2 regions of the Morganella sp. BCCO 40_0007 genome follow, and region 2 is predicted to be linked to the other one. Evidence: predicted binding sites of a transcription regulator. Region 2 holds the regulator's gene; the other holds the start of a gene.

Region 1 (17,626 bases), on a different contig from region 2:
GATTAATATGAAGTTTCGGTGATGCAAATGGTTTACGTGCAATTTGTACATCACGCATTAATTCTAATTGATCTTCATATAAATGCAGATTAACCACTTTGTGATAAACCTTACCGCATTTCAGTCCGGTTATCTGAGCCATAATCGCAAGCAGGAAATAACATTGCGGTGCATTGAAAACATAACCCAGTGCATAATCACAACTTCTCTGATAACTGTTTAAATATAATGTTCCGTCAAGAACTGAGAAGTGATGCATAAACATACATGGTCTCAGACAACCCTGATCAAATTCACCCGGATTCCAGAAGGAGATAATTTCACCGCGGTCATCAATTCCTTTTTTTAAATTATTATATACTTTACGGAGTTGATCGAAGGTATTTTTTCTCAGTTCATTAATCAGGTTATTAACACCTTCTTTATCTCCGGCATCACTTAATGATAATAATAAATCATACTGTGTGTCTGTCGGGGATATTTTCAGCTGACGTCCCTGAACACCATAAACACGGCCCATATCATCCTCACCTTTACGGTTCGGGTTTGCCAGCCAGTCGGCGTTTTCATTTGCGTTGGCATTCCAGGTATTACACCCGATGTCTCTGAACTGTGAGGCATTGTCATATCCGCGTAAGTAACCCAGCATTTCCGCAATAGCGGCTTTCCAGAATGCTTTGCGGGTGGTTACCAGCGGGAACTCATTCTTGTCAACGTGGTAAGTGAAATCGGCATTAATAATTGTCAGACATCTTTTACCTGTCCGCTTATTTTCAATCCATTTCCCTTCCTCCAGAATCCGCTTTGCAATGTCTAAATATTGTTCCACTTTTGTTTTCCTGTTGACGCAGTATATGATCTTAATATTATAGCATTGTTTTTATTCATTTCATATAAAATAATGTTTCTTTGATTTTGTCAAAATAGATTTTATTCTTTTTGTTAATTTAATTAATGGCATATGTATATTAATTTTATTTTCTAATAATTTATTATTTATATTAAATGGTTTCGAAATTAATAATAATTCCCGAATCACCGGCACTGAGAATGAGCTGTTTTAAATACAGTGCCGGTGATCGGTTTTTATATTGGGTAATATCCGGATTGTTAAAGAGCGGTGATATCTGCTCTTTTTAGCGTCTTCGTTTTTTTCACGCCAGACTTTTTTTCAGGAAGATGATTTTTTTCCGCATAACAGGAAGAACGGATGTGTATTTGCAGTGCCATGCAGATATTTTTTCCTGTTGTATCGCATATTTTCAGGTTCTGCCTTTGCGGAAGTGGTAAACGCGTTATTTTTTCAGCAGAGAACGGAAACGGATAACCACATGCAGAAACACATGCGAAAAGAGCGGGGGATATCGCTGATGGAAGTCATTATTGTTTTATTTATTATGGCATTACCAGTTTCATTTGTTCATATGTCATGGGAAAGCTACAGAGAACGGCGTTATCTGACAGAAACAGCAGCATTGTTTCATCAGTATCTCAGCAGCCATAAGCTGAAAGCAACGTATCTGAATGAAACCCGGAAAATAGCCGTTATTTTCGGTGAGAAAAGCCGGGCCTGTCATCAGGTATCCGCAGCGCAGTGCGATAGTGATACAGAAGCGTTCATTCCTGCACAGGGCGTTCGTATTGTTTCCGGCACCACGGATATGGTGCAGTTCTGGGGAACCCGGCATACCGCCTCTGCCGCCGGTTTTGTGCTGGAAAATCCACAGGGACAGATAAAACTGATTATCTCGGCTCCCGGCCGTATCCGGTTGTGTACGCCGGGGCGGCTATCAGGTGTGCCGTCATGCTGAATAAAATACGGGAGCAGGGATTCCTGTTATTTGAAATGCTGGCGGCGATGGCTGTCAGTACGATTATCCTGGTCACGGCAGCCCGGTTTTTTCCGGCTCTGGGGCAGGATGTACTGAACACATACCGGCAATATAAGCTGGATACCATTATGCGTGAAACGCTTCTGAGGCTGGAAAAAGATCTCCGGAGGACAGCCTTCTGCCGGGGGCATTGTCAGGGCAATCCGCTGCAGATTGCGGCGAAGCCGGGCGAGACCAGGAGCAGCTGCATTATAGTTGCTTACGATCTCAATCATAATGGCCGCTGGGAACGTAATGTCCGGAAAACCGGGGAGCATTTTGGCTACCGTCTGAATAAACAGGCAATTGAATGGACACGTAATGCCCTCAGTTGCCGGGAATCCGGCTGGGAAAAAGTCACCGATAACCGCTATGTGGCTGTTTCCCGGTTTTTGGTCACACCGGTGACATTGTACGGAAAAAATGGTCTGCACTTAACCCTGACACTTACCGGACTGGATATGCCCTTAATACAGCGAACCGGAGAAAGCCTGATTGTTATGCCGAATTACCACCTGTAATCCCTGCAGGGAAAAAGCGGATAGCTCAGCGGGAAATACGTTGCTGCTGATGATAATGCTGCTGCTGGGGGTTTCACTGATGATGTTATCGGTTCTGCATCGCTTTTATCAGACAGAGTGGCGTAACAGTCAGGATGAAACTGAATTTTACCGTGCGGATGCCGGTGCGGCGTCTGCTCTGGAGTGGGGACTGACGCAGGACTGGTCGCGGAAAACATTGAATGAAATACCATTTTACTGCCGGACAGCACCGGACCCGGCGCTGAAAAGTTGTTTGCGGCGGCTGAGAGCAAATAAGCTGTTATTGCAGGGCAGCCGGTTTTCTTCCCGGTTTGCACAAAATATCACGCATTATCAGTTGGTCAGCGCCGGGGAAGAAGGCGACAGAATGATATTAACGGCTCTGCCGCAGGGCTGGAGTGATTTTTGCCCGCCGGATTTAAAACCCGGTTGTCACCGGCACAGGGATACAGGAGAAAATAATGAATGAGCGCGGAATGTCGTTACCGGAAGTGATGCTTTGTGCCTTTATCTTTGCAATTCTGATTACCGGATTATTACGCTATTATCAGCTCCTGCACAGCGGAAAACACAGGCAGTACACGGATGTCAGTACGGTACGTCATCTGCATCAGATGATGCGTTTTACCACCGTTCCCGGGGCATTACGGCAGATGATGCAGGCACACTTGTCTCCCCGCCAGAAATGGGAAAGTGAGCAGGAAAATGTGTCACCGGGCTGTATTTCCGTTACTATCGGGCTGGTCTCCCCGGGAGAGCGCCGGTTAACCGCCGGAAGATGGCAATGTATGTAAGGACAGGACAATGTTTACGGTTTATCACTCCAATGATCTGGATCTGCTGAAAGACCTGATATGCCATATTATTGATAATGATAAAATCAATGATCCTTTTTGCCCTGAAACCGTGCTGGTGCAAAGCCCCGGCATGTCTCAGTGGCTGCAAATCAGTCTGGCGGAAAAACTGGGGATTGCCGCAAATATTACGTTTCCGCTGCCCGCAACGTTTATCTGGGATATGTTTACCCGCGTCTTGCCGGGTATTCCGAAAGAAAGTGCTTTCAGTAAAGGAGCGATGACCTGGAAACTGATGTCACTGCTTCCGCAGCGTCTTGATGATCCGGATTTTGCCCCGCTGCGCCATTACCTTGATGATGACGGCGATAAACGCAAGCTGCATCAGTTGTCCGGTCGTATTGCGGATTTATTTGACCAGTATCTTGTCTACAGGCCGGACTGGCTGACTGCGTGGGAAAATAATGAGCTGATTGACGGGCTGAGTCAGAATCAGTCCTGGCAGAAATGCCTGTGGCGGGATCTCCAGACTCTGACCCGCAGCCTGGGTCAGCCGGAATGGCATCGTGCCAATCTTTATCAGCGTTTTATTGACGTACTCAATGAAGGTGACCCGGCGGTGGTTGCCAATCTGCCGCCACGCCTGTTTATCTGCGGTATCTCTGCGTTACCGCCGGTCTATCTTCAGGCGTTGCGGGCGCTCGGACAGCATACCCATATCCATCTGATGTTTACCAATCCCTGCCAGTATTACTGGGGCGATTTACAGAGCCCGTCAGCACTCCGGCGTATGCTGGCACGCAAGCCGCAAAGCTATTGGGATAAAAAAGCCGTCAGCTGGTTTAAATCGGATGAGGATGCACCGTCACTGTTCGATTTTGAGGCTGACGGAGAGCAGAATACCGGTAACCCGCTGCTGGCGTCATGGGGACGTCCCGGGCGGGATAACCTGTTTTTTCTGGAAGATATTGAAGAAATCCATGCTATTAAAGCCTTTGTCGATCGCCCGGCAGATACACTGCTGTCCGCTGTCCAGCAGGATATCCTGAACCTGGAAGACGGCAGTGTGGTGGGAAAAAACAAAGAGGAATTTGCCACCAGCGAAGGGCGGCGGGTGATTGCGGATAATGACCGTTCCCTGACATTTCACTCCTGCCACAGCCCGCAGCGGGAAGTGGAGATTCTGCAGGACTATTTACTGAATCTGCTGGAAAACGACCCGTCACTGACTCCCCGCGATATTATTGTCATGGTGGCGGATATCGACAGTTATTCCCCCTATATTCAGGCGGTTTTCGGGCAGGGTAACGAAAACCGTTATCTTCCGTTTGCGATTTCAGACCGCAAAGCCCGGCAGGCACATCCGGTATTACAGGCGGTGCTGACTTTACTGGAATTACCGCAGAGCCGTTTCACTTCAGAACATGTTCTCAGTTTGCTGGAAGTCCCGGCAGTGGCACAGCAGTTCGGGCTGGATGAGAGCGACCTGCCGCTTCTGCGCCGCTGGGTCAGCGGATCTGGTGTCCGCTGGGGGCTGGATGATCAAAATATCGAATCTTTCTCACTGCCGGTTTTTGGCCAGAATACCTGGAAATTCGGACTGGAGCGCATGCTGCTGGGCTATGCAATGGCAGAGGATCAAGGTACCTGGCGCGGGATACTGCCTTATGATGAAGTTTCCGGTATGTCGGCGGACCGGGTCGGGCAGCTGGCTGCATTTATTGATACTTTACGGCAGTGGCAGAAAAAACTGAGTGAACAGCGTACACCGGCACAGTGGCGTGAAACCGGCTCTGAGTTGTTATCCGCATTTTTTATGACGACACCGGATACCGAACCGGTACTCAGTATGGTACTTCAGCAGTGGCAGCAGGTGCTGGAACAAGGCGTTAAAGCCTGTTATGACGGGGATGTCCCGCTTTCACTGATCCGCGATGAACTCTCTCTGCGGCTGGATGACGAAAAAATCAGCCAGCGTTTTTTATCCGGCGCTGTCAATTTCTGCACACTGATGCCGATGCGTTCTGTTCCGTTTAAGGTGATTTGTCTGCTGGGTATGAATGACGGTGTCTATCCGAGAACAATTCCGCCGCTGGGATTTGACCTGATGGCAGAAAAAAGCCGCCGGGGTGATCGTAAACGCCGCGATGATGACCGCTATCTTTTCCTCGAAGCGCTGGGGTCAGCAAAAGAATATTTATATATCAGCTATATCGGCCGATCTATCAGAGATAACGAAGAGCGGAACCCGTCAGTGCTGGTCAGTGAATTGCTGGAATATGCAGGGCTCAGCTTCTGTCTGGAAAAAGATCGCTTTACCGATCTGGATACCAGCCGGAAATCACTGGAAAATCATCTGATTGTCCGGCACACCCGTGTACCGTTTGCAGCAGACAACTACAGAGAAGGTGCTGAGTTTCAGAGTTTTGCACCACAGTGGTTACCGGCTGCATTGCGGCAGGGGGAAGCGCAGGGCGCGTTTAATGTCCCTGTTCAGTCAGAAGTGGTGACCGGCATCACGGTTGATCAGTTACTGCGCTTTTACCGGCATCCGGTCAGGGCATTTTTTCAGCAGCGTCTGAATGTGCATTTTGAGATTGAAGATGTGGCACTGCCGGAGGAAGAGCCGTTCAGTGTCGATAATTTACAGCGTTACGGATTTAATACCAGGCTGCTTGATACGCTGGTGGACGGTGAGCCGGAAGAGAAGGTCTTCCGGCTGCTGAAGGCGGCGGGGGAACTGCCGGCCGGGGCGTTTGCACAGGTTTACTGGGAAGAACAATTACAGGAAATGGATGTTCTGGCGGAGAAAATCCGCAATGCGCGGATGGCGTCTGATACTGAGTCATTTCATGATGTTATCGGGCCTTATACTTACGGCGGGCAACTGGCGGGTGTTCAGGAAAACGGATTACTCCGCTGGCGCCCGGCAGCACTGACCGCGGCGGACGGCCTGCGTTTGTGGATTGAACACCTGACTTACAGCCTGAGCGGACGGCAGCAATACAGCCGGATGTACGGGCGGGGAGATACGGTGTGGATCTTTGAACCGCTGACGAAGGAGCAGGCCCGGGATTATCTGCGCCCGCTGCTGGATGTGTTTGTCCGCGGGCTGAATGAGCCGCTGCCAATCTTTGTTAAAAGCGGCTGGGCATGGCTGACCACACTGGCGGATGAAAACACCGGTGAACTCTCTGATGATGAGGGACTCCAACATAAAGCCGGTTTACTGCTGCTGCAGACATTGCAGGGGGGATACCAGTTTACCGGCGAGGCGGAGGACGATTATGTTGTCCGTGCATTCCGCCATTTTGATGAAACACTTATGGACGCAATAAAGCAATTTTCACAACAACTCTTTTTGCCGATGTTTCAACATCAGAAAAACAGGGAGAATGAGGCTGATGCCTAAACAACTAGTGCAGTTTATTTTTACGCTGCTTTTCTTTTTTACCGGTGCTAATGCACTTGCTCAGAATAACTGGCAGGTTCTGCCCGGAGAGATTGAGAAAAGCGCCAACGATCCGCGTCAGTATCAGGCGATCACCCTGAAAAATAATATGACGGTTCTGCTGATTTCAGATAAAACCGCCCGTAAATCAGCGGCGGCGGTCAGTCTGGCTATCGGCAGTATGGATGAGCCGGAGAGCCAGGCAGGCCTTGCGCACTATCTGGAGCATATGGTGCTGATGGGCTCGAAACGCTTCCCGGAACCCGGGAACTTCAGTGACTATCTGGCGAAGCACGGCGGAAGCCATAACGCCAGCACCGGTTCCAACTATACCGACTTCTATTTTGAAGTTGAAAATAATGCCCTGAAAGGTGCAACAGAGCGGCTGGCGGATGCGCTGGCAGAGCCGCTGCTGGACCCGGTGAATGCCGATAAAGAACGTAACGCGGTCAACGCTGAACTGACCATGGCGCGTTCCCGCGACGGGCACCGCATGTATCAGGTACGGGCAGAAACCTGGAACCCGGCACATCCGATCTCCCGTTTTTCCGGCGGAAACCTGGAAACGCTGAGGGATAAACCCGGCAGTATCCTGCATGAAGAGCTGCTGAAATTTTACAATACATACTATTCATCCAACCTGATGAAAGCGGTGATCTACGGACCGGAGTCTGCGGAAGAGCTGGCTCAGCTGGCAAATGATACGTTCGGTACGATTCCGGATCGTCATGCGGCAATTCCGGTGATCACCGTACCGCTGATCACGGCAGCCGAACAGCAGAAAATTATTCACTATGTCCCGGCACAACCGCAGAAATCACTGGATTTTGAGTTTGTTATCGACAACAACAGCAAAGATTTCCGCAAGCAGACAGATACCTACATTGCGTATCTTCTGGGAAGCCGCAGTGAAGGCACTCTGGCGAACTGGCTGATCTCAAACGGGCTGGCGGAGAATGTCAGTGCATCGGCATCTTCTTCACTGGCGCGTAACCAGGGCGTGTTTATTATCTCTGTATCGCTGACCGATGAGGGTATGGCAAAACGGGATGAGATTACCGCTGCTGTTTTTGCATACCTGAACCTGATTAAAGAAAAAGGGATTAATAAAGATTACTTTGATGAAATTGCCCGTGTAAATATGCTGGCGTTCCGTTACAACTCGGTTGTCCGTGATATGAACTATGTTGAATCACTGGCAAACACCATGATGGATTATCCGGTAAAAAATATCCTGAACGCCGGTTATCTTGCCGATGACTGGGATCCGGCTGCGATCAAAGCCCGCCTTGCGGATTTAACACCGGAAAAAGCCCGCGTCTGGTATACCAGCCCGCAGGAACCAAGCAACAAAAAAGCCTATTTTGTTGATGCCCCTTATCAGGTGGATGCGGTGACTGCCGCGCAGCTGGATAAATGGCGCAAATCTGAAGGTGATTTCCGTTTCTCTCTGCCGGCACTGAACCCGTTTATTCCGGATAATTTTGATCTGATTAAGCAGCAGGAACAGACTAAACCGGTACAACTGACCGATTCGGCAAAACTGCGTCTGTTCTATATGCCGAGCCGTTATTTTGCTGACGAACCGAAAGCCATTATTGCGCTGGAACTGCGTAACCGGAATACCGGCAGAACAGCCAAAGATTTTGTGACCAGTTCGCTGCTCAGTTATGTCAGTGAGCTGAGACTGAATCAGCTCAGCTATCAGGCCGGTGTGGCAGGAATGGGGATCAGCATCAGTGAGGGTGACGGACTGAATATCAGCGTCAGCGGCTATTCCCAGCATCTGCCGGAATTACTGACCACGGCGGTGACTGAATATCAGTCCTTTACCCCGACCGCATCTGAGGTGGCACAGGCGAAATCCTGGTATCGTGAGCAGGTCGCGGTATCGGATAACGGCAAAGCGTATGAGATGGCAATGCGTCCGTTCAGCCGCCTGAAAGCGGTGCCGTATTTTGAGGATAAAGAGCGCCTCGCCGCACTGGATACTATTACGGAAAGCGACATCACACAGTTCCGTGACCGTCTTATCCGTGAAGGAGCTCTCCAGATGTTTGTGTTCGGTAATCTGACGGCACCTCAGGCAGAGCAGATTGCATCGAAAGCTCAGGCGCAGCTTGGCTCTCAGGGGACGGAATGGTGGGTGGGGGATTACTATGTGATTGATAAAGCCCTGAAACCAAACTTCGACGAAAAAGCCAACAGTACCGATAACGCGCTGGCAAATATCTTTATTCCGACCGGGTATTCACGGACGGATGGCGCGGCATTCTCGTCTGTGCTGTCGAAAATTCTGCATCCGTGGTTCTATGATCAGCTGCGGACACAGGAGCAGCTGGGCTATGCCCTGTTTGCATTTAACCCGAATTTCGGCCGCCAGTGGGGGATCGGTTTCCTGCTGCAAAGCAATGAAAAGAACCCGGCGTATCTGTCACAGCGCTTTGATGATTTTTATATTAATGCGGAGAAACGCCTGAAAGCCCTGGATAATGCAGAATTCGATAAATACCGTAATGCGCTTCTGACTGAAATGACACAGCCGCCGGAAACCTTTGAGGAAGAAGCATCCCGTTATTCATTTGATTTCAAAAATAATTACTTTGATTTCAATACCCGTGAGCAAGCCATCGCTGCGGTGAAAAAAATGACCAAACAGGATGTGGTGACCTTCTATGAGAACGCGGTGATGTCGAAAAATGGTCTGGCACTTTACTCTCAGGTGACCGGAACCGGCGGCAAAGCGGATGATTACGCAAAACCGGCCGGATGGACCACATATCCGTCTGTAACGGCGTTCCAGTCGCTGTTACCTGTCAAAGAAGAAATACGGTAAGGCAATGGCGGCTGAATCTTTAAACCCGATGACAATACCGCTGCAGGGGCAGCGGTTAATTGAGGCATCTGCCGGTACAGGAAAAACCTATACGCTGGCACGGCTCTATCTGCGTCTGCTGCTCGGAATCGGTGACGGAGCCTTTGTCCGGCCGTTATCGGCGGAAGAGATCCTGGTGGTAACCTTTACCGAAGCGGCAACGAATGAGCTGCGCGGGCGTATCCGCGAGAATATTCATAAGCTGCGGATTGCCTGCCTGCGTCATGAGGAAGGCGGGGAACCGGCGGATGATGACGGGTTTGGTCCGCTTCTGGATCTGATTGAAGATAAACAGAGTGCGGCTCATCGCCTGCTGCTGGCTGAACGGCAGATGGATGAAGCCGCCATTTTTACCATCCACGGTTTTTGTCAGCGAATGCTGACTCACAACGCTTTTGAATCCGGCGTGCTTTTTGAACAGACACTGATTCAGGATGAGCATCCTGTCCGTAAACAGGCCTGTGAGGACTTCTGGCGGCGTCATTGTTATCCGCTGCCCGTAGAGCTGGCCAGAGCCATTAAACAGCTCTGGTCTGATCCTGAGGCACTGCTGCGGGATATTTACCCCTGGTTACAGGGCGAATTACCCGGAATTACCGATGCACCGGAATCCGATGAAACATTGCTGTCCCGCCATGAGCAGATTATTGCCGCGATTGATGAGGTTAAACAGTGCTGGCGGGAAAGTGATGTTGATTTTGTCAGCCTTATTCAGAACTCTGATCTGAATAAAAGCAGTTACCGCGCCAATCTGGTGCCCGGATGGATTGCCGGGATTAATGACTGGGCGGAGGAAGAGGAAACCACACATTACGCACTGCCGAAAAATCTGGAGCGTTTCAGTCAGGCGGTGCTGGATGAAAAAACCAAAAAGGGCGGCACGCCGCCGTCACATCCGGTATTTTCTGCAATTGAAGCACTGACGGAACAGGCACTGACGCTGGAAGATGTCTTGTTTACCCGTGCGGTGTACGAGATCCGTCAGACCATCACAGAGGAAAAACAGATCCGGGGTGAAATGGGGTTTGATGACCTGCTGACCCGGCTGGATAATGCGCTGCGTCAGGAAAACGGGGCGCTGCTGGCACAGACACTGCGCAGACGTTTTCCGGTGGCGATGATTGATGAATTCCAGGATACCGACCCCCAGCAATACCGGATCTTCCGCACTATTTATCAGGAAACGGCTTATCAGGAAACGGCCGGTGATAACGGTGCCCCGGCAGAGCCGTACGGACTGTTGTTTATCGGTGACCCGAAACAGGCGATTTATGCTTTCCGGGGGGCGGATATTTTCACTTATATCAAAGCGCGCCGGGATGTCAGTGCGCATTATACCCTCGGGACTAACTTCCGTTCAGCAAAGACGATGGTCGACAGCGTTAATAAACTGTTTTTACAGGCGGATGAGCCTTTCTGCTTTAAACAGATCCCGTTTCAGCCGGTCAGTTCCGCACCCGCAAATGATGATGCCGCTTTTATTATTGCCGGAAAAACACAACCGGCAGTGCAGTTCTGGTGGCAGGCCGCGGAGGGCGTTAGCAGCGGTGATTATGAACGGACAATGGCCGGTGTGTGCGCCGGACAGATCCGCGACTGGCTGGATGCCGGACAAAACGGTACTGCCCTGATTGGCCCGCCCGGGAAACAACGTCCGGTCAGTGCGGCGGATATCACCGTACTGGTGCGCAGCCGCCGGGAAGCACAACTGATAAAAGATGCGCTCAATCAGCGGGCGATCCCGTCCGTTTTTCTTTCAAACCGCGATAGTGTATTTGAAACGCCGGAAGCCCGTGAACTGTTGTGGCTGCTCCAGGCGGTGCTGAATCCGGAAAAAGAACGGCTGCTGCGCAGCGCGCTGGCTTCCGGGCTGTTCGGGCTGAACGCGGCGGAGATTGATGCACTCAATCAGGATGAAGCCGCCCGCGACAGGCTGGTGGATGAATTCGCCGGTTACGGGCAGATCTGGCAGCAGCAGGGCGTTCTGCCGATGCTGCGCCGGGTACTCAGCCAGCGCAAAACAGCTGAAAACCTGCTGGCGGGGCCGGACGGCGAACGGCGCTTAACCGATATTATGCATATCAGCGAGTTACTTCAGGAAACATCCCTGACGCTGGAAAATGAACATGCACTGGTGCGCTGGCTTGCACAGCAGGTATTACGGCCGGATGCGCAGTCGGAAAGTCAGCAGATGCGGCTGGAAAGCGATCAGCATCTGGTTCAGATCTGCACGATCCACAAATCCAAAGGGCTGGAATACCCGCTGGTGTGGCTGCCGTTTATCTGTAACTTTCAGGCAGGCGGCCAGCGCCTTTACCATGACGAAACCACCTTTGAGCCCTGCCTGACACTGTCACCGGATGAAACGCAGGTTGCGCTGGCGGATAAAGAACGTCTGGCAGAGGATTTGCGTCTGCTGTATGTGGCGGTGACGCGGGCGGTTTACCATTGCAGTCTCGGAGTTGCACCCATTATCAAAGGGAACCGTAAAAAAACGGGCAATACCGATTTACATCTTAACGGGCTGGGGTATCTGCTTCAGAACGGACAGGCGTGTGACAGCGCCGCACTGGCGGAGCGGCTGGATGCCTTTTGCCGGGGCGACAGCGCGGCTGCCGTTACCCGGATAACTGAACCGCAGCTGCAACTGTGGCAGCCCGGCGTTTCACAGCCGCTGTCCCTGGCGGTGAAGCCGTTTACCCGGACTGTCAGCAGCCGCTGGCGGGTAACCAGTTACAGCGGCCTGAGTTACGGCGCATCATCCGGCGGCAGCGTATATACACAGGACAGGCAGGAAGAGATGATGGCGATGATCCGCTCTCTCAGCCCGTCACTGGATACCGATACCCTCGGAGAAGTACAGGACGAAACGGTAACGCAGCAGACGGCTTATACCTTCCCGCGTGGTGCACTGGCGGGGACATTCCTGCACAGTCTGTTTGAAGAGCTTGAATTTGATAGTGAGCCCTCACTTGAGTGGCTCACTGAACAGTTGTTGTCATACGGATTCTCAGCGGAGTGGGCGCCGTTTCTGCAAACCTGGTTTACGGATCTGGTGAATACACCACTGTCAGCAGAAGGGCCGGTGCTCAGTGCGATCCCGGTACGTTACAAACAGGATGAAATGCAGTTTTTCCTGCCGATAGACGGCGACCTGACTGCGCAAAAACTGGATGCACTGACGCGGCAATATGATCCGTTGTCAGCACAGGCAGCGCCGCTGGATTTTGCTGCGGTGACGGGCATGCTGAAAGGCTTTATCGACCTTGTGTTTTATCACGAGGGTAAATATTACATCGCGGACTATAAATCAAACTACCTGGGAGACAGTCCGGCAGATTATCAGCCGGAGGCTCTGGCTCAGGCTATGATGGAACACCGCTATGATTTGCAGTATCAGCTGTATACGCTGGCGCTGCACCGCTATCTGCGTCACCGGCTGCCGGATTATGACTATCAGACGCACTTCGGCGGCGTGTATTACCTTTTCCTGCGCGGCATGACACCGGAATACCCCGGTCAGGGGATCTGGTTTTATCGTCCGGAGCAGGCATTCACTGAGCAGCTGAATGCCCTGTTTAGCGGGGAGGAAGGTTAATGAATACTCACTTACAAACCTTGTGCGCAGAGCAGATCCTGCGCCCCCTGGACTGTCAGTTTGCGGCGATGCTGGCACCGGACACTGATCCGTTTCTGCAACTCGTGTTTGCTCTGCTCAGTGCACAAAGCGGCAGCGGACATGTCTGTCTGCCGCTGTCGCGGATTCTTCCTCAGCCGGAACAAGGCGGACGGCATGCTGAGATCATGCAGTCAGTCTGGCGGTCACTGGGTGAGCCGGGACTGCCTGAGATAAAAGCAGCACTGTCTGCGTCGGATGCGGTTAGTGATGGCTCACTTCCGGCACCGGTCGTGCTGTCAGATGCGAATTTGTATCTGCACCGGATGTGGCAGTATGAATGCCGTGTGGCAGAATTTTTCTCCCGGCCGCAGGTTGTTGCGGCAGACGCGGAGAGGCTGCGCCCGGTTCTGGATGCACTGTTCGGTACGGAAGAGCAGGAAGACTGGCAGAAAATTGCCGCCGCCGTGGCGGTCAGCAGCCGGACTGCCGTTATTTCCGGCGGGCCGGGTACCGGTAAAACCACAACCGTTGCCCGTATTCTGGCGGCTCTGGTGCAATCCGCGGCGGAGCCGCTGCTGATTGAACTGGCGGCACCGACCGGTAAAGCGGCAGCCCGCCTGACAGAGTCACTGGGAGACGCGATTGCACAGCTCGATCTGACAGATGTTCAGCGGGCAATGATGCCGGATCAGGCCAAAACACTGCATCGCCTGCTGGGCGCTCAGCCTGACAGCCGCCGGTTACGTCATCACCGGAAAAATCCGCTGATGTCAGACGTGCTGATTGTGGATGAAGCATCCATGGTCGATTTACCGATGATGGCGGCTCTTATTGAGGCACTGCCGGAGAAAGCAATACTGATCCTGCTGGGGGATAAAGACCAGCTGGCGTCAGTGGAAGCGGGAGCCGTGCTGGGGGATATCTGCCGCTTTGCCGAAGCCGGTTATACACCGCAGCGGCGGGAAATGCTGGAGGCAATGACCGGCTGCGTGCTGCCGGATAAATATCCTGAAAACCCGGTCAGTGTGCAGGATCATCTCTGTCTGCTGCGCAAAAGTTTCCGCTTTGATGCGGCTTCCGGTATCGGACAGCTGGCCACTGCCGTTAACCATGGTAATGTCCGGGAAACGATGGCAGTTCTCAGCGGACAGCGGCCGGATGTGCGTTATGTGCCGCTGGAAGATGAAGACGGGTATGCGCAGGTGCTGACGGATACCATGAATGCCTATCAGCCGTTTTTGTCACTGGTAAAACAGCATGCCGACCCGGCTGCGGTACTTGAGGCTTTCAGCCAGTTCCGGCTGTTGTGCGCACTGCGTGAGGGGCCGTTCGGTGTGGAAGGGCTGAATGAGCGTATTGAGCGGCTGCTGCATCAGCAGGGGCATATCCGCCGCCCGCAGATACACCGGCACCGCGCGTATCACGGTAAACCGGTGATGATAAGCCGCAATGACAGCCCGCTGGGGCTGTTTAACGGTGATATCGGGATTATGCTGACGGATGAAAACCATGAACTGCGGGTCTTTTTCCGGCTGCCGGACGGCACCATAAAGAGCATCCGTCCGAACCGTCTTCCTGCACATGAAACCGCTTATGTGATGACGGTGCATAAATCGCAGGGTTCTGAGTTTGCCCATACCGCACTGGTATTACCGGTGCAGCCTTCGCCGCTGGTCAGCCGTGAGTTACTGTATACGGCACTGACGCGGGCGAAAAAATTTCTGACAATTTACAGCCGGGAAGAGTGCGTTAAGCGGGCCGTGAAAACCCCCACTCAGCGGTACAGCGGGCTGAGTGAGCGCTTACGTTAGCCGGAAGAACTACTGAAAGCCGAGGATCAGGATTTTGGAGCGCCGCTGGTAGTTATACAACGCCTGTTTTTTGACCGGCAGATTTTCAATTTCTGCCGGTACAAAGCCGCGTTCCTGAAACCAGTGAATACTGCGGGTGGTGAGTACAAACAGTTTTTCCAGTCCGATCTGTTTTGCCTGCTGTGTGACCCGGTGCAGTAATTCCTCGCCGCGTGCCGAGCTGCGGTAATCGGGATGCACTGCCACACAGGCCATCTCACCGATTTTTTCTTCCGGATAAGGATAGAGTGCGGCACAGGCGATGGTGGTGTTATCGCGTTCAATAATGGTGAATTTGTCTATCTCCATTTCCAGCTGTTCGCGGGAGCGGCGCACCAGAATGCCCTGCTGTTCCAGCGGGCGGATAAGCTCGAGTATCCCGCCGATATCGTTGATATTGGCGCGGCGTGTCTGCTCTGAACTCTCCATCACAATCTGTGTTCCGATACCATCACGGGAGAAGAGTTCCTGGATGAGCGCCCCGTCTTCCTGATAACTGAGCAGATGGCTGCGTTTTACGCCCCGGCGGCAGGCTTTAACGGCACCGCGCAGGAAACGGACGGTTCCGGAATAGTAATCACCGCTGCCTTCCATCGCGTGCACATAATGTTCCGCATCATTCGGGTGCATCTCGGAGATAATTCCGCCGTCGTCTGCCACTACACCTTGTGCAGAGCAGAAACCAATCAGTTTTTCCGCTTTCAGTTTGATCGCAATCTGTGTGGCAATTTCCTCAGACGTCAGGTTAAAGCTTTCCCCGGTGACTGAAACAGCGACCGGGCCTATCAGTACAATACCGCCGTTATTAAGCTGACGGTTGATAGCATCCTCATCGATACGGCGGATACGCCCGCTGTGGCAGTAATCAATGCCATCATCGATTCCCAGCGGCTGGGCTATCACAAAGTTTCCGCTGACCACATTGATATGTGCGCCCTGCAACGGTGTGTTACTCAGACACATCGACAGACGGGCGGTGATATCCAGTTGTAACTGACCGGCTGCCTGTTTGACCAGTTCAAGGGTACGGGCGTCCGTCACACGGGTGTTTTTGTGATAAACCGGCTCACACTGATGGGCCAGCAGATTTTTTTCAATTTGCGGACGGGCGCCGTACACGACAATCAGACGTATACCCAGGCTGTGCAGCAAACCAATATCATTGACAATACCGGGAAAATTTTCATGCTCGATAGCTTCGCCGCCCAGCATCACCACAAATGTTTTGCCATGGTGAGCATTAATATAAGGAACTGACTGACGGAATCCGTCCACCAGTTCGATACTGCGCTCTTTCATAATACCCTCGCAAGTGAATTATTATTCGTAATTTATGTATTTTTATTCTTTTTGGGCGGGAATAGCAAGCGCAAATTTTAGTCGCCGGTCAGGATTTCACCGGGTTTTATGTGGTGTTATCGCCATATAAGCCAAAAATGCATAATGACAGGGCGCAAATGATTAGATAAAGTGCCGTTTAAATTATTTACGGAATAAATTGTTCTGTTTCTTTAATTTTCCGGTTTTCACCACCTGCGCCGGTTATTGTTGATTTGATTTACGCTATGGATATTTTTTCATGAGTCATTCTGAACATGATGCGTCACGCCGTCTGTTACTGAAAGGAGCTGCGGCGTTTTGTCTGCTGAGTATCAGCCCGTTCGGCTTTGCGGCGTCGCCACAGATTGTGGCGGTGCGTATCTGGCCGGCATCCAGTTATACCCGTGTAACTATCGAGTCAGATCATCCGCTGAAATATAAGCAGTTTTCACTGCAAAACCCGGAACGTATTGTTGTTGATCTGAAAAATGTGCATCTCAACAGTGTGCTGAAAGGAATGGATAAACAGGTGCAGGATCGCGATCCGCATCTGAAGCTGATCCGTGTCGGTCAGAACGACCCGCAGACTGTCCGTCTGGTATTTGAAGTGAAACAGGCGATGAGCCCGCAGGTACTGGAGCTGACGCCGGTTGCCGAATTTAAAAACCGTCTGGTACTGGATTTTTATCCGAAAAATGGTGCGGCAACGGAAGATGATCCGCTGCTGGCGCTCCTGGAAGATTACAACCGCGGTGACCTGGAAGAGAGTCTGCCGCGTGAAACGCCGAAACCGGGTAAAGCCGGTCAGGACAGGCCGGTTGTTATTATGATTGACCCGGGCCACGGCGGGGAAGACCCGGGGGCTATCGGGAAATACAAAACACGCGAAAAAGATGTGGTGCTGCAAATTGCCCGCCGTCTGAAATCGCTGATCGATCGTGAGCCGGGTATGCGCGCTTATATGACGCGTAATGAGGATGTGTTTATCCCGCTGTCGGTGCGTGTGGCCAAAGCCCGTAAAATGCGGGCGGATCTGTTTGTCTCGATCCATGCGGATGCGTTCACCAACCGATCTGCCAGAGGTTCGTCGGTTTTTGCACTGTCGACACGGGGCGCGACCAGTAATACCGCAAAATTCCTGGCACAGACCCAGAACGATGCGGATAAAATCGGGGGCGTCAGCAAAAGCGGCGACAAATATCTCGACCAGACCATGTTTGATATGGTGCAGAGCGCGAGTATCAAAGACAGCCTCAAATTCGGTTCAGAAGTGCTGAAACGAATGGGAAATGTGAACAAACTGC
Region 2 (14,330 bases):
CTCAGCACGGAAGGATTTTTCAAAACGGTAATCAATCAGGGTATTGAGGTTTTCATCGGCCTGGAGGTATACATCACCGCCATCGCCGCCGTCTCCGCCGTCTGGTCCGCCTTTCGGAATATATTTTTCGCGACGGAAGCTCACGCATCCGTTGCCGCCATCTCCTGCCACAACCAGGATTTTAGCTTCATCTACAAATTTCATTACTTTTCTCCGTAACGTTGCCGTGTCCGGACTACCGGTTCAGTATGACCCGGGATGACGTTTTACGCATATAAAAAGCCCTGCAAAAGGTTTGCAGGGCTTTCGGACTCGGTTAAGACGTGAAAAACTTATTCAGCTTCGATGCTGATGAATTTACGGTTTTTCGGGCCTTTAACTTCGAATTTTACTTTTCCGTCAGCTAACGCGAACAGAGTGTGGTCGCGACCGCAACCTACGTTGTTGCCTGCGTGGAATTTAGTACCACGCTGACGAACGATGATGCTGCCTGCTAATACAGCTTCACCACCGAAACGTTTTACACCCAGACGTTTTGCTTCAGAATCGCGACCGTTTCGAGTCGAGCCGCCAGCCTTTTTGTGTGCCATTGATCTGCTCTCCTATTAACTTAAGCGATACCGGTGATTTTAACATCAGTGAACCACTGACGGTGGCCCTGCTGTTTCCGGCTGTGTTTACGACGACGGAACTTAACGATTTTAATTTTATCGCCGCGACCGTGTGTAACCACTTCAGCTTTAATTTTAACACCTTCAACGACTGGAGCGCCGATCTTGATGTCTTCACCATTTGCAACCATCAGAACCTGGTCAAACTCAACAGTTTCACCTGTTGCGATGTCCAGCTTTTCCAAGCGAACGATTTGACCTTCGCTGACCCGGTGTTGTTTACCACCACTTTGGAAAACCGCGTACATATTAACTCCGCTTTCCGCACACCCCATAAAATTTGATTCTCAGAGTGCACTATAAAATTATTCACAATAGGGCGCGGATTTTACGCAAAAATGCCGCAAATGACAAGTGCTGAAAACGATCTAATGATAAAAAAACGCCACTTTACAGATAGCCGTTTATTTGCGGCTTTTTTACAGTACAATCACAAAATATAAAAAAACGCTGCTATCATAAACCATTACCTTTGATCGGGATGTCAAAAACAAGGTTAAAGCAAGTCATATGAACTCAGAACAAATAATCGCGCTGACGGCGGATGATATGGCCGCAGTCAATCAAAAGATTCAAAAACAGCTGACCTCAGACGTATCGCTCATCAACCAGCTGGGTTATTACATTATCAGCGGCGGCGGGAAACGGATCCGCCCGATGATCGCCGTACTGACCGGCCGGGCTCTGGGCTATGACGGCGACAAACATATTCAGGTGGCGGCACTGATCGAATTTATCCATACCGCCACCCTGCTGCACGATGATGTGGTGGATGAATCCGACATGCGCCGCGGCAAACAGACGGCTAACGAAGTATTCGGTAATGCCGCCAGCGTGCTGGTCGGGGATTTTATCTACACACGATCTTTTCAGATGATGACGGATCTGGATTCCATGCGTGTGCTGAAACTGATGTCAGAAGCGACGAACGTGATCGCGGAAGGTGAAGTACTGCAACTGATGAACTGCAACGATCCGGATATCAGCGAAGCGGATTACATGCAGGTTATCTACAGCAAAACCGCCCGTCTGTTTGAAGCCGCCTCGCAGTCCGCCGCGATTCTGGCCGGTGCCACCGCGGAGCAGGAGAAAGCGTTGCAGGATTATGGCCGGTATCTCGGCACGGCTTTCCAGCTGATCGATGATGTTCTGGACTATGATGCGGATAATACGACACTCGGTAAAAATACCGGGGATGACCTCGATGAAGGCAAGCCGACACTCCCGCTGCTTCATGCCATGCACAACGGCAATGCGGAAGAATCCGCGCTGATCCGTCAGGCGATTGAACAGGGTAACGGGCGTCATCTGCTGGAGCAGGTGCTTACCGTGATGAAGCGCTGCGGCTCTCTGGCATACACCTATGCCCGCGCCGAAGAAGAAGCAGACAAAGCGATCGCATCGCTCTCTGCACTGCCGGACTCTCAGTACAAAGATGCCCTCGCAGGTCTGGCACATATCGCGGTCCGCCGCTCTGCCTGATCACAGAGAAAAAACGGGATCTGTAAAGATCCCGTTTTTTTATTCCGGTTTTTCGTTCTGCTCCCGGCTGCCCGGAAGCTCCTGTGCATCGAGATGCTGGATCAGTTTGGCTAAACCTTCCCGCAGAATGAACGTGACAATTTTTTCGCGCTCCTCTCTGGTGAGCTGATAATAAGCTTCCACCCAAATCAGAAACGCATCCTGCCGCTTTGCCTGATAGCTCGCGCTGTTGTCACACGCATGCAGGATTGCCTGAACTTCATCCGGCAGACTATCGATACTGTACTCGACTGCTTTTCCCTGCACGCCGCGCTTGCGCCGCTGATGCCAGCCTTCCCGTCTCGCCATCAGGTTGACACCTTGAGGAGATGATGGCAAGCCCGCCAAACCAACCAATTCCTTCGCGGAATACCATTCTTTTTTCATCTTTTCTCCTGCAACCCATTTTCAGCAAAAAATCGGCAATTTCTGTGTTTAAACTGCGTGAATCTGCCGGGCACTTTCCTAAAAATGACAAATGCTTTATCTGCACTGAATTTTTTAACTGATTCCGGATCTACACCGATTTTTACGGGATTATTTTACAAACACAAGGATAAAACATTATTTATTTGTGAATAATCGGCATATTTTGTTACAACAACGGTAAGCACTTAATACAATGATCGTCGGGCAGAAAATGAGATCCGGCTCAGTGCTGCTGACGTATCACGCCTGGTAACAGATAAAAATCGCTTTTGTTTCATCAACAAACTCCTTATGTTAAGTAAGCAAATATGCTTACCTCATTCAGTCCTTTGCGTTACCTGCACATTTTCATTCTGTTTCTTAATTCTGTAACAGAGTTCAAAAAAGATATTTTTAAGAAAAAATTTAAGAAAATATTTAGAAAAATAATGGTATTTTATTTTCTTAATAACGAATTGAATTCATCTTTAATGTGATGGCAACCCGTTATTTATACCACTAACACGGCATTAATCTAAAATAAAAAGGACTCAATATATGGATTCCGGTAAATCTGACTGGCACCCTGCTGATATTATTGCTTCGCTGAAGAAACGGGGGACAACCCTTGCCGCCCTGTCACGTAACGCAGGGCTCAGCTCCTCAACGCTCGCCAATGCGCTCTCCCGCCCGTGGCCGAAAGGTGAATGGCTCATCGCAGACTTTCTCGCCGTCCATCCGTCGGAGATTTGGCCCAGCCGTTATTTTAATTCTATCACAGGTGAATTATTAGATAGGAAAATAAGAGTGAAGGTAACTAATTAATTTCAATATATAGTTATAAAAACAATAAAACCGCTAATCATAATTAGCGGTTTTATTTACGGCTCAAAAAAATAAATACAACTATTTAATAACTCAGCTGTTAATAAATTTCTCACCAAGTGCAATATCGGCTTTCAGCACATCCAGCATGCCGTTAAGCGCTTTCTCTTCATAGGCGCTGAGTGACCCGATATCCAGACGCTTTTCAACACCGTTTTTGCCTAATACGACCGGCTGGGCAAAGAAACGGGCATATTTGCCGTCGCCTTCGGTGTAGGTGCATTCCACCACATTGCTTTCACCCTGCATGGCGCGAACCAGTGACAGACCGAAACGTGCGGCAGCCTGGCCCATGGACAGTGTTGCAGACCCGCCGCCTGCTTTGGCTTCCACAACTTCTGTACCCGCGTTCTGAATACGCTTGGTCAGACTGTCAATTTCCGCATCACTGAAGCTGACGCCCGGGATCTGAGACAGCAGCGGCAGAATAGTCACACCGGAGTGTCCGCCGATAACCGGCACTTCCAGCTCCTGTGGTTTTTTCCCTTTCAGTTCCGCCACAAAGGTGTTGGAGCGGATAATATCCAGCGTGGTAACGCCGAACAGACGATTTTTGTCATACACACCGGCTTTTTTCAGCACTTCTGCCGCAATAGCTACCGTGGTGTTTACCGGGTTGGTGATGATACCGATTAACGCTTTCGGGCAGGTTTTGGCAATTTTTTCCACCAGATTACGCACGATCCCGGCGTTCACATTAAACAGATCAGAACGATCCATGCCGGGTTTACGGGCCACACCGGCAGAAATCAGGACAATATCCGCACCTTCTAATGCAGGGGTAGGATCTTCCCCGGCAAATCCGGTGATCCGGACGTCTGTCGGAATATGGCTGAGATCTTTTGCCACACCCGGAGTGACCGGTGCGATATCATATAAAGTAAGATCTGAACCGGAAGGAAGCTGGGTTTTAAGAAGAAGGGCGAGAGCCTGACCAATACCACCTGCTGCTCCGAGAACTGCAACTTTCATCCTGAGACTCCTTAACTTGGGACGGTTAGCACGATTGCGCATCAGGCGCGAATCCGTGCATGAGGGCTGTGAATACAATATTTTAACAGACTGATTGCATATTCACGCATTTGAATCTGTTTGTCTATTGTTATCCATTCTAAACAAATCGCTTATCTGTTAATGAGATAAGGAACACTATTTTGACAATTATTTTACTTTAAGAGCACTTATAGTCATGTGCGTTAATATAACAATGCGTAACTGCTAACAACATCATTTAATTAACAATATATTTACCTATGGTGATAACCTGGTCAGAACCATAAGCAATGTCAATTACGTGAACTGATCACCAGTTTTGACCATTAATGCGGTTTACCCGGGTCAGGCCACAGGGTTTAATTTGCATAAAAATGCATTTTTCCGCATAATAATAAAGTCCGTATCCAAATTTTCAGGAAAGACTATGCGTGCACCTTCTAAACAGGAAGATCTGATCAAGGCGTTTAAAGCGCTGTTGAAAGAAGAAAAATTCAGCTCTCAGGGGGAGATTGTCACCGCCCTGCAGGAAGAGGGCTTTGAGAATATTAATCAGTCCAAGATTTCCAGGATGCTGACCAAGTTCGGTGCTGTCCGCACCCGTAACGCAAAAATGGAAATGGTTTACTGTCTGCCTGCGGAACTGGGTGTTCCGACAGCCACCAGCCCGTTAAAAAACCTGGTGCTGGATATTGATTACAATGACTCGGTGGTGGTTATCCGTACCAGTCCGGGTGCAGCGCAGCTGATTGCCCGTCTGCTGGATTCCATCGGCAAATCCGAGGGTATTCTCGGCAGTATCGCCGGGGATGACACCATTTTCTCGACACCGGCCAAAGATTTCACCACAGAACAGCTTTACGAAGCGATTCTTGCCCTGTTCGAACAGGAACTGTAATCCGCCGTTAATCATACAAAAACCGCGCGGTACTGATGTCCCGCGCGGTTTTTTTTCTTAGTTTTTAAATTCTCAGTTTTTACATTCTCAGCTTTCAAATTCTCAGCTGTCAGATTACTTCAGCTTTTCCAGCAGTTTATCGTGGATACCGCCAAAGCTGCCGTTGCTCATCACCAGGATATGATCGCCCGGCTGAGCATGTCCGGCCACCATATTGACCAGTGCGTCCGGGTCTCCGGTCCAGTAAGCCGGCTGCACACAACGCTCGGTAATTTCACTGACCAGCCACGGAATATCTGCCGGCTGGAAGATAAACACTTCATCCGCACGACCCAGCGCAGGTGCGATATCGTCTTTGCTGATCCCCATCTTCATGGTGTTTGAGCGCGGTTCCAGTACCACGAGAATACGGGCTGTACCCCCGACCTTACTGCGCAGTGCCTGTAATGTGGCCAGAATCGCTGTCGGGTGATGCGCAAAGTCATCGTAGATACTGATACCGTTTACCTGACCGCGCAGCTCGAGACGGCGGCGGGCGTTGATAAATTGACCCAGAGCACGGCAGGCTTCCGCCACCGGCACACCGACGTGATGTGCGGCAGCAACCGCCATCAGGGCGTTCTGCATATTATGCTCGCCCACCAGTCCCCAGGTCACACGGCCGCTGATTTCGCCGTCATAACGCACATCGAACTCACCACAGTCATTAGTGATTTTCTCTGCCTGCCAGCGGGCATTATCGCCGGTATACTCTTCTTCACTCCAGCAGCCCATACTGAGTACCTGTTTCAGATTGGCATCCTGAGCCGGGGCAATAATTTTGCCGTCACCCGGCACCACACGCACCAGATGATGGAACTGTTTTTCAATCGCCGCGAGGTTTTCAAAGATATCCGCGTGATCAAATTCGAGGTTATTGAGCAGCAGTGTACGCGGGCTGTAATGCACAAATTTCGAGCGTTTATCAAAGAATGCACAGTCATATTCATCGGCTTCGATAACAAAGAACGGACTGTTACCCAGTGTGGCAGAAACATCAAAGTTCCCCGGAACACCACCGATCAGGAAGCCCGGCTGATAACCGCAGTCTTCCAGAATCCAGGCCAGCATACCGGCAGTGGTGGTTTTCCCGTGAGTCCCGGCAACCGCCAGCACCCAGCGCTCCGGTAAGACATGGTCATGCAGCCACTGCGGGCCGGAGGTGTAAGGAATTCCCTGGTTCAGCACCGCTTCAACACACGGATTTCCGCGCTTCATGGCATTGCCGATCACCACCATATCCGGACGCGGCGTCAGTTGTGCCGGGTCGTAACCGGTGATCAGTTCGATCCCCTGTTCTGTCAGTAAATCACTCATCGGCGGGTAGACATTCTGATCCGAGCCGGTCACTTTGTGCCCCTGTGCGCGGGCCAGGATAGCCAGGCTGCCCATGAAGGTGCCGCAGATACCGAGAATATGAATATGCATTATTTTTTATCCAATAGCATGACGTTGGTCACTATTCTAACCATCTCTCAAAAGAACTGAAACGGATTAGCCTATCAATTATGATTTTCTTTGGCTAAACTTGCACCCGCGTTTACGGGCAACCGCTTTCGTAATACTTTTATTTCACCCACTTCAGGACGTACGTCATGAAAACATTAGGCGAATTTATCGTCGAAAAACAGCAGGACTTTTCTCACGCCACCGGAGAACTGACTGCACTCCTCTCCGCGATTAAGTTAGGCGCTAAGATTATTCACCGTGATATCAACAAAGCCGGGCTGGTTGATATCCTTGGTACTAATGGTATCTCAAACGTGCAGGGCGAAGTCCAGATGAAACTGGATCTTTACGCCAACGAGAAACTGAAAGCCGCGCTGAAAGCCCGTGGTGAAGTTGCCGGTATTGCCTCTGAAGAAGAAGACGACATTGTTGTTTTTGAAGGCGGCCGTGCGGAAAACGCCAAATATGTGGTTCTGATGGACCCGCTCGACGGCTCATCCAACATTGATGTGAATGTGTCAGTCGGTACTATTTTCTCTATTTATCACCGTATCACCCCGCTGGGCCAGCCGGTCACCGAAGCTGACTTCCTCCAGCCGGGCAACCGCCAGGTCGCTGCCGGTTACGTGGTTTACGGCTCCTCCACCATGCTGGTTTACACAACCGGTAACGGTGTGCACGCCTTCACCTATGATCCGTCCCTGGGTGTGTTCTGCCTGTGTCAGGCTGATATGAAATTCCCGGAGAACGGCAAAATGTATTCCATCAACGAAGGGAACTACATCCGTTTCCCTGTCGGCGTGAAAAAATACATCAAATACTGCCAGGAAGAAGATCCTGCAACAGATCGCCCGTACACCACCCGTTATATCGGCTCGCTGGTAGCGGATTTCCACCGCAACCTGCTCAAGGGCGGGATCTACATCTATCCGAGCACCGCAAGCCATCCGAGCGGCAAACTGCGCCTGCTGTACGAGTGCAACCCGATGTCATTCCTCGCGGAACAGGCAGGCGGTAAAGCGAGTGACGGTAAGAACCGCATCCTCGATATCATTCCGGAAAAACTCCACCAGCGTTCACCGTACTTTGTCGGTACCCGCTCAATGGTAGAGAAAGCAGAAAGCTTTATGGCGGAATTCCCGGACGAAAACGGGAAGTAAGCAAGAGTAAGAGAAGGAAAAGGCGGTATACCACCGCCTTTTTTTCGTTATAATATCCGCCACGCTATTTGTTCTGAAGATTAAGGAATCCGTTCATGAGCCTGAATAATGTTCCTGCAGGTAAAGATCTGCCGGAAGATATCTATGTTGTTATCGAAATCCCTGCCAACGCAGATCCGATTAAATATGAAGTTGATAAAGAATCCGGCGCACTGTTTGTTGACCGTTTCATGTCAACCGCCATGTTCTACCCGTGCAACTACGGTTACATCAACCACACCTTATCTCTGGATGGTGACCCGGTAGACGTGCTGGTACCGACTCCGTATCCGTTACAGCCGGGTTCAGTGATCCGCTGCCGTCCTGTCGGCGTGCTGAAAATGACTGACGAATCAGGTGAAGATGCCAAACTGGTTGCGGTTCCGCACACCAAACTGAGCAAAGAATACGATCACATCAATGATGTGAACGATCTGCCTGAACTGCTGAAAGCTCAGATCACGCACTTCTTCGAGCACTACAAAGATCTCGAAAAAGGCAAATGGGTGAAAGTTGACGGCTGGGAAGATGCCGCAGCAGCAAAAGCTGAAATCATCGCTTCTTTCGAACGCGCTGCTAAAAAATAATCCGCAGTCCGTTTCAGAGACAAAAAAAACCGCTGTTTTCACAGCGGTTTTTTTATTCACAGGGAAATCATTCGCTTTCCGGGTCTGCTTCCTCGTGCCGTTTCAGCCAGTCCCCGCAATTTATCTTCACCAGTCCGTCCACCGGACGCTGATATAAGTAAATCCAGGCACTGCCGTACGGCGTTGAAACCAGTTCACGCCGGTAATCCTGACCATCTTTTTTTAATTCATCCAGCTCAGTCAGGATCGACGAGGAGATCCGGTACACTTCACATTCGATCGAACCGGTTCCCGGCACCACCGCAGGATAGTGTCCCAAATCATACAGGTCATAGCCTTCAAGCGTATATTCTCCCAGCAGGGCGGCATAGGTCATCCAATGATGGTTGCCCTGTTTCTGCCGCAAACTGCCATAAACGATCACTCGCATATATTAAAACTCAAACTGATAAAGCAGATCGATCGCCTGGTTAACACCAGACACCGCTTCCAGATATAACCTGGGCATTAACCTATAGCGTAACGTTAAGGTCGCTAAGGAGTCAAATATACCGACACCATATTTTACCTGCAGATCATTGGTTATCTTACCGCTGACCACAACCTGCGACTTATCGCCCACACCCTGGGTATCCAGCGCCAGATCCGAAATACCGAATGTCTCACCGATTTTTCCGACTAACTGCCCGCTTTGTGCCACACCGAGGCTGATCAGCATGGAGGTCATCTGCGAGCTGTCCGCATCCCCGGTATCCAGCCCCTCACCACGCAGCAGGTAAGAGAGCGCATTTTCCTGGGACATCGCCGGATCAGAGAATATTTCCACTTTCGGTCTGTCAGCAAGCCCGGTCACCCGGACACCCGCAATCACGCCGTCGGCGGTGTTATCCGGGTTACGGATCGCTTCCAGATTGAGGAACGGCTGGTCAGCAGGACCGGAGAACAGGATCTGACCTTTGCGCACCAGCAGATCCTGCCCGTAAGCATGGAAGCGTCCGCGCGGAATATCCACCTGGCCGTTCAGTCCCAGCCCCTGCTTGTCCTGAGCGACTTTCAGATCCCCGGTCAGTTTTGCTTTCAGACCAAAAGCATCCAGCAGCACATCATCACCGATATGGATACGCAGATTACTCAGGATCGGAATACTGGTCGGTTTCTCACGGATTGGCTGTAAGTTGTCATCCAGCATCACTTCATCGGATGTGGCGCTGACAGCGGAATCCGGGACTTCATGCACCGTGATCCGTGCCCACGGAATATTGACCGTACCATCCAGTTTCAGCATTGACGGCGTGGCCTCAAAGACCAGATCCGGGCTGACATCAATCCGCACCATCGGCGGCAAGGAAACACGCAGTTTGTCACCCTGTGCAAAAATCTTCGCACTCCAGGCATCCATTCTGCGCCAGTCCGCATTACCGCTGAGGTTGAGATACCCTTCCGGTGTTTTGATGTTTCCGCTGAGATCAGAGCGGGCGCCGTCGAAATTCACATTCAGTCCGCCGGTCGTGATATCGAACGGCAGCAGACGGCCGCTGACCGCGAGGTCAGATAATCCCAGCTGACCAAACAGCAGCGGCGATGCCGCGTTACCGCCCAGACGCAGCGCGGCATTCAGCCGCCCGGTGGCTTTATCGCCTTTGCCGAGCAGCGGTTTCAGCAGATCCAGCGAGATATTATCGATACCGACATTGCCGCTCAGCTGACGGCGTTTTTCCAGATCAGTAATCTGGACATTACCGTTAATCTTCCCGTTACCGGCAATGGCAATCAGCCACTGAAGATTCAGTTTGCCGTTTTTCATGGCGGCGGTCAGTGTCAGGGTATCAAACGCGACCGGCAGATTCGTGCCGTCGAGGTTCTGCACCACCTTCACACCGTTACCTTTCAGGGATGCATCAATCACCGGCTGTGAACCGTCCGCAAACCAGCGGACATTGGCATTACCGCTGAATACGCCGTCCAGCCGGGTATCCTGGCCGAGGAACGGTTTAATCATCGCCAGGTCAAAACGTTCAAGGGCAACAGACGCATTACCGGAAGCCCCGGCAGTGATCGGTTTCGGCACACAGATACGGGCATCCGGATTCACCCAGCAATGGGTGCCGATGGTCACTTCCTGTTTTTCATTCAGGTAGGTCAGTGCCATCGCCTTACTGAGTGACCACTCACCCACCGGTGTGTCAAAGCGGGTATTATTCAGCGTGCCTTTCCAGGTTTCGGTTTTACGATCAAATCCGCCGTTCAGCATCAGCTGTGCCGAGACCGGTTCGCCTTTCATGGTCAGTTTCAGCTGATGCTGCGCTTCTGTGCCTTTGGCATTCAGGGTCAGATTGCTGATCACCAGATCCGCCTGTTTCAGCTGATTCACAGTGACATCCAACTGACCTTTGATCTGTTCCGCAGAAGTGATATCCCCTTTGATTTTGGCATCCGCCACGGACAGATCGTTCTGCCATTTCAGGCTGTTAACCGTCAGATCGGCAAGGATCTGCGGTTTTTCCATATTACCGCGGACATTAAGCTTCCCTTTGATGGTTCCCGCCAGGCCCGGAACCAGCCCGCCGAGCGCCGGAGCATTGATATCGGCATCCAGCTTCCAGTTATCCGCCAGCTGTCCGCGGACATCCAGTTTATTGTTACCCAGCGCCAGTTTCAGATCAGGGATCGTCCACTGACCGCCCGCGTTACCTTTCACATTACCGCGCGCTTTCAGCGGATAGGTTTTCACTTTGCCGTCAAGGGTGATATCCGGGATTTCAAGCTCCCAGTTACCGCCGTACAGGCTGCCCCGGGTACTGATTTTACCGTCCACTTTGGCCGGCCACTCCGGATAAGCTTTTGCGGTATTCAGGCCGGAAAGCGTCAGCACCGCCTGCCAGCTGATAGCTTTCTGCCAGTCCGCCACCCCGGTCACTTCCGCAAAGCCCTGTAACGCATTCAGACGCAGGCGGGTAAGATTAAGCTGCTCTGTATTCCCTTTGGCATCCAGGGTCAGCAGAGCGGGCGGGATGTCCTTACCTTTGATATCTGAACGCAGGGAGAGATCGTAACCGCTTACTTTTCCGTTAAGACGCAGTTTCACACCATCAAGCTGATAGTCCGCCTCTCCGGTCAGCGGCCAGCTGACTTTCTGACTTTCCAGCGTCAGCAGCAGCGGCAGATCGGCCTGTGTCAGATTGGTTTGTGCATCCAGCGTGGCATTAACCGGCCCTTTCAGCGCCAGCGCCAGTTTCAGTTCATCCAGCAGTCCGCCGTTCAGGCTGAGATCAAGATCCTGCCCGCTGAACTCATCAAAATCACGGACATGGCCTTTGACAGACAGCGCCACCGGCCATTTTTCGCTGAGTGCCACTTCCCCGCTGATCGCGATATTACCCTGTGGCGCATCCGCAGACAGATCACTGAGGGTCAGCACCTGACCTTTGTTAAACAGCGCCAGATGCAGGGAATTGAGCGTTACCGGTGCATCACCGCTCACCTGCCAGTTCTCACCGGAAATACCTTCCACTGAGATATTCAGCGGAAGAATAACCTCCGGCAGTTCTGCCAGCATCGGCTGAGCAAAAATCTCACTGATGGTTTCACCTAACGGCTTCTCCGGTGCATCCGTTGCCGGTGCCGGCTCTTCTGCCGCAGCCGGGTCACTTTTCGGCAGCACAACAGAAAGGGCATTAATCACCGTTGGTTTCAGCGTCAGCTGATCGCCCTGCCAGGTCATGGCGGTACGGAAAGTATCCAGATTCACCGCCATATCATCCACGGTAACCTGTGTGTCAGTCACGGAAAGCGAATCAAGGAAAATGGTCAGCGGTGCATTCAGCTCTGTCAGCGGCTCTGACGGCGGGGTTTCTTCTGACGGCGGCAGTTTTGCCGTATCGACAGCAACCCGCGTGCCGTCCGTGCTGAGGTTTTCAACACAGAGTGTCATGTCTTTCAGGCAGCTCAGGCGCAACGCCAGATCAACCTTATCCACACTGACATCAATACCGGGCATGGTGTACTTCACCTGTTTCAGGGTCAGATTACGCAGATCGCCCTCAACCTGGCCGATAGTCAGGCCGGATACCATACGCGGCGCGAGATTCAGGGCAAAGTGCAGCCCGGATTGTGTACCCAGTACCCAGCCGAGTGTACCGCCAATCATCAGGATAAGTACCAGCAGAATGATTGCCGGCCACTTCAGATACTTCAGCCATTTCATCAGAGTTCTGCCCCCAAGCCGATATAAAACTGGATATTTTTCGTCTGGTCATCCCCTACCGGCGCGGCAAGGTCAAACTTGATTGGCCCGACCGGCGATGCCCAGCGCACCCCGACACCGGCACCGGTTTTGAAATTACTTCGTTTGATATCATTCACCACTTCACCGCTGTCAACAAACACCGCACCCCACCAGTCACCGGTCACGTTGTACTGATATTCCAGCGAACCGACGACCATCCGCGAACCGCCGGTCAGTTTGCCGTCAGCATCTTCCGGTGAGATTTTGTTGTAACGATAACCACGAATGCTGCCATCACCACCGGCGAAGAAACGCAGATCCGGCGGGACTTTGTCGAAATTATTGGTTTCAATCCAGCCGAGATTGCCGCGCATCACAAAGCGGTGGCCATCCCACGGTGTCCGTATCCAGACGTTACGGGCGCGGAAAATGGAAAAATCCACATCCGAACCCCACATTTCATTGGAAACATCCACCGAGTAACGCTGACTGTCCCCCCAGGACGGCATCATCCCGCCCCGCGAACGGACGCGGCTGACATTCACGCCCGGATAGAGCAGCATAGTGGTGTTCGTGATATCCGCCTGGGTAAAGTGGCTGAGACTCCAGCGCATATTGATGCCGTACTGCCAGCCGGTGGATAAATCCCAGTTACGGGAAACACTGACGGTGGCGGTATCGGCTTTGGTATCATTCAGATCGGTCCGTTTATACCCGCCGGAGACAGCATAATACTGCTCGATCGGATTAACCCTGAGCGGGATACGGTAAGAGGTATCAATAATCTGTTCCGGTGCGGACAGACTGATACTGGAGGTCAGGCTGTGGCCTCTTGAATTCACCCACGGCTTATTCCATTTCGCCTGAACACGCGGCCCCACATCGGTGGCAAAACCACCACCCAGCTCAACGAAGTTCTGCGCGCGCGGCGTAAACGAGGCGTCCATAGTCAGATAATCGCTGTTATCCTCCCGCGCTTTTGCAATGTCCGGGGTCACAATCGCTGACTGGAACCAGCCGGTTTCCGCCAGCAGACGGTTAAATTCCGCCAGCTGTTCCGAGGTGTAGTAATCGCCCTCTTTAAAGGGTACCAGACCTTCCAGATAGTCATCTCTGATTTGCGATCCCTGGTAATTTACCTTACCGAAACGGTATCGTTTGCCACTGTTAAACACAAAGTCCCAGTAGGCCGCGTGACGGGAAAGGGCAATGCCGAGCTGGCTTTTTTCCATCTCCGCATCAAAATAGCCGCGTTTTAAGGCCAGCCCGGATAATCCGCTTTTAAAACTTTCGTACTCGCCGTGATTGACGACAGTCCCGGTTTCCGGTGTATTTTTAGTAATAAATTTTTTGAACGCCGGATCAGTTTTTGCCGCACCTTCGATATCCACGGTAACTCCGGCAATTTTAACCGGTTCCCCCGGAACCACCCGGGCATACAATACCGGACGTGCA

What was found. The regulator ArgR, encoded in region 2, controls arginine synthesis, uptake and breakdown. The targets are predictions, from matches to a motif close to ANTGAATAAAAATACANT.
Region 1: the regulator ArgR is predicted to act here: its motif matches at 16,335-16,352, upstream of argA (amino-acid N-acetyltransferase).

The regions. Positions count from the first base shown of each region.
Region 1 covers NZ_JAVBIN010000009.1:150,568-168,193, forward strand. The annotation lists gene thyA (thymidylate synthase) at 1-829, opposite strand, end outside; gene R5268_RS12510 (prepilin-type N-terminal cleavage/methylation domain-containing protein) at 1,332-1,811, shown strand; gene R5268_RS12515 (prepilin peptidase-dependent protein) at 1,805-2,392, shown strand; gene R5268_RS12520 (YgdB family protein) at 2,442-2,882, shown strand; gene R5268_RS12525 (prepilin-type N-terminal cleavage/methylation domain-containing protein) at 2,875-3,207, shown strand; gene recC (exodeoxyribonuclease V subunit gamma) at 3,218-6,619, shown strand; gene ptrA (pitrilysin) at 6,603-9,494, shown strand; gene recB (exodeoxyribonuclease V subunit beta) at 9,499-13,131, shown strand; gene recD (exodeoxyribonuclease V subunit alpha) at 13,131-14,963, shown strand; gene argA (amino-acid N-acetyltransferase) at 14,973-16,301, opposite strand; gene amiC (N-acetylmuramoyl-L-alanine amidase AmiC) at 16,582-17,626, shown strand, end outside.
Region 2 covers NZ_JAVBIN010000010.1:87,870-102,199, reverse strand. The annotation lists gene cgtA (Obg family GTPase CgtA) at 1-204, opposite strand, end outside; gene rpmA (50S ribosomal protein L27) at 333-590, opposite strand; gene rplU (50S ribosomal protein L21) at 611-919, opposite strand; gene ispB (octaprenyl diphosphate synthase) at 1,182-2,153, shown strand; gene R5268_RS13290 (DNA-binding protein) at 2,193-2,579, opposite strand; gene R5268_RS13285 (helix-turn-helix domain-containing protein) at 3,159-3,425, shown strand; gene mdh (malate dehydrogenase) at 3,519-4,457, opposite strand; gene argR (transcriptional regulator ArgR) at 4,906-5,376, shown strand; gene mpl (UDP-N-acetylmuramate:L-alanyl-gamma-D-glutamyl-meso-diaminopimelate ligase) at 5,491-6,843, opposite strand; gene fbp (class 1 fructose-bisphosphatase) at 7,011-8,024, shown strand; gene ppa (inorganic diphosphatase) at 8,120-8,650, shown strand; gene R5268_RS13255 (gamma-glutamylcyclotransferase) at 8,718-9,080, opposite strand; gene R5268_RS13250 (translocation/assembly module TamB domain-containing protein) at 9,084-12,854, opposite strand; gene R5268_RS13245 (autotransporter assembly complex family protein) at 12,854-14,330, opposite strand, start outside.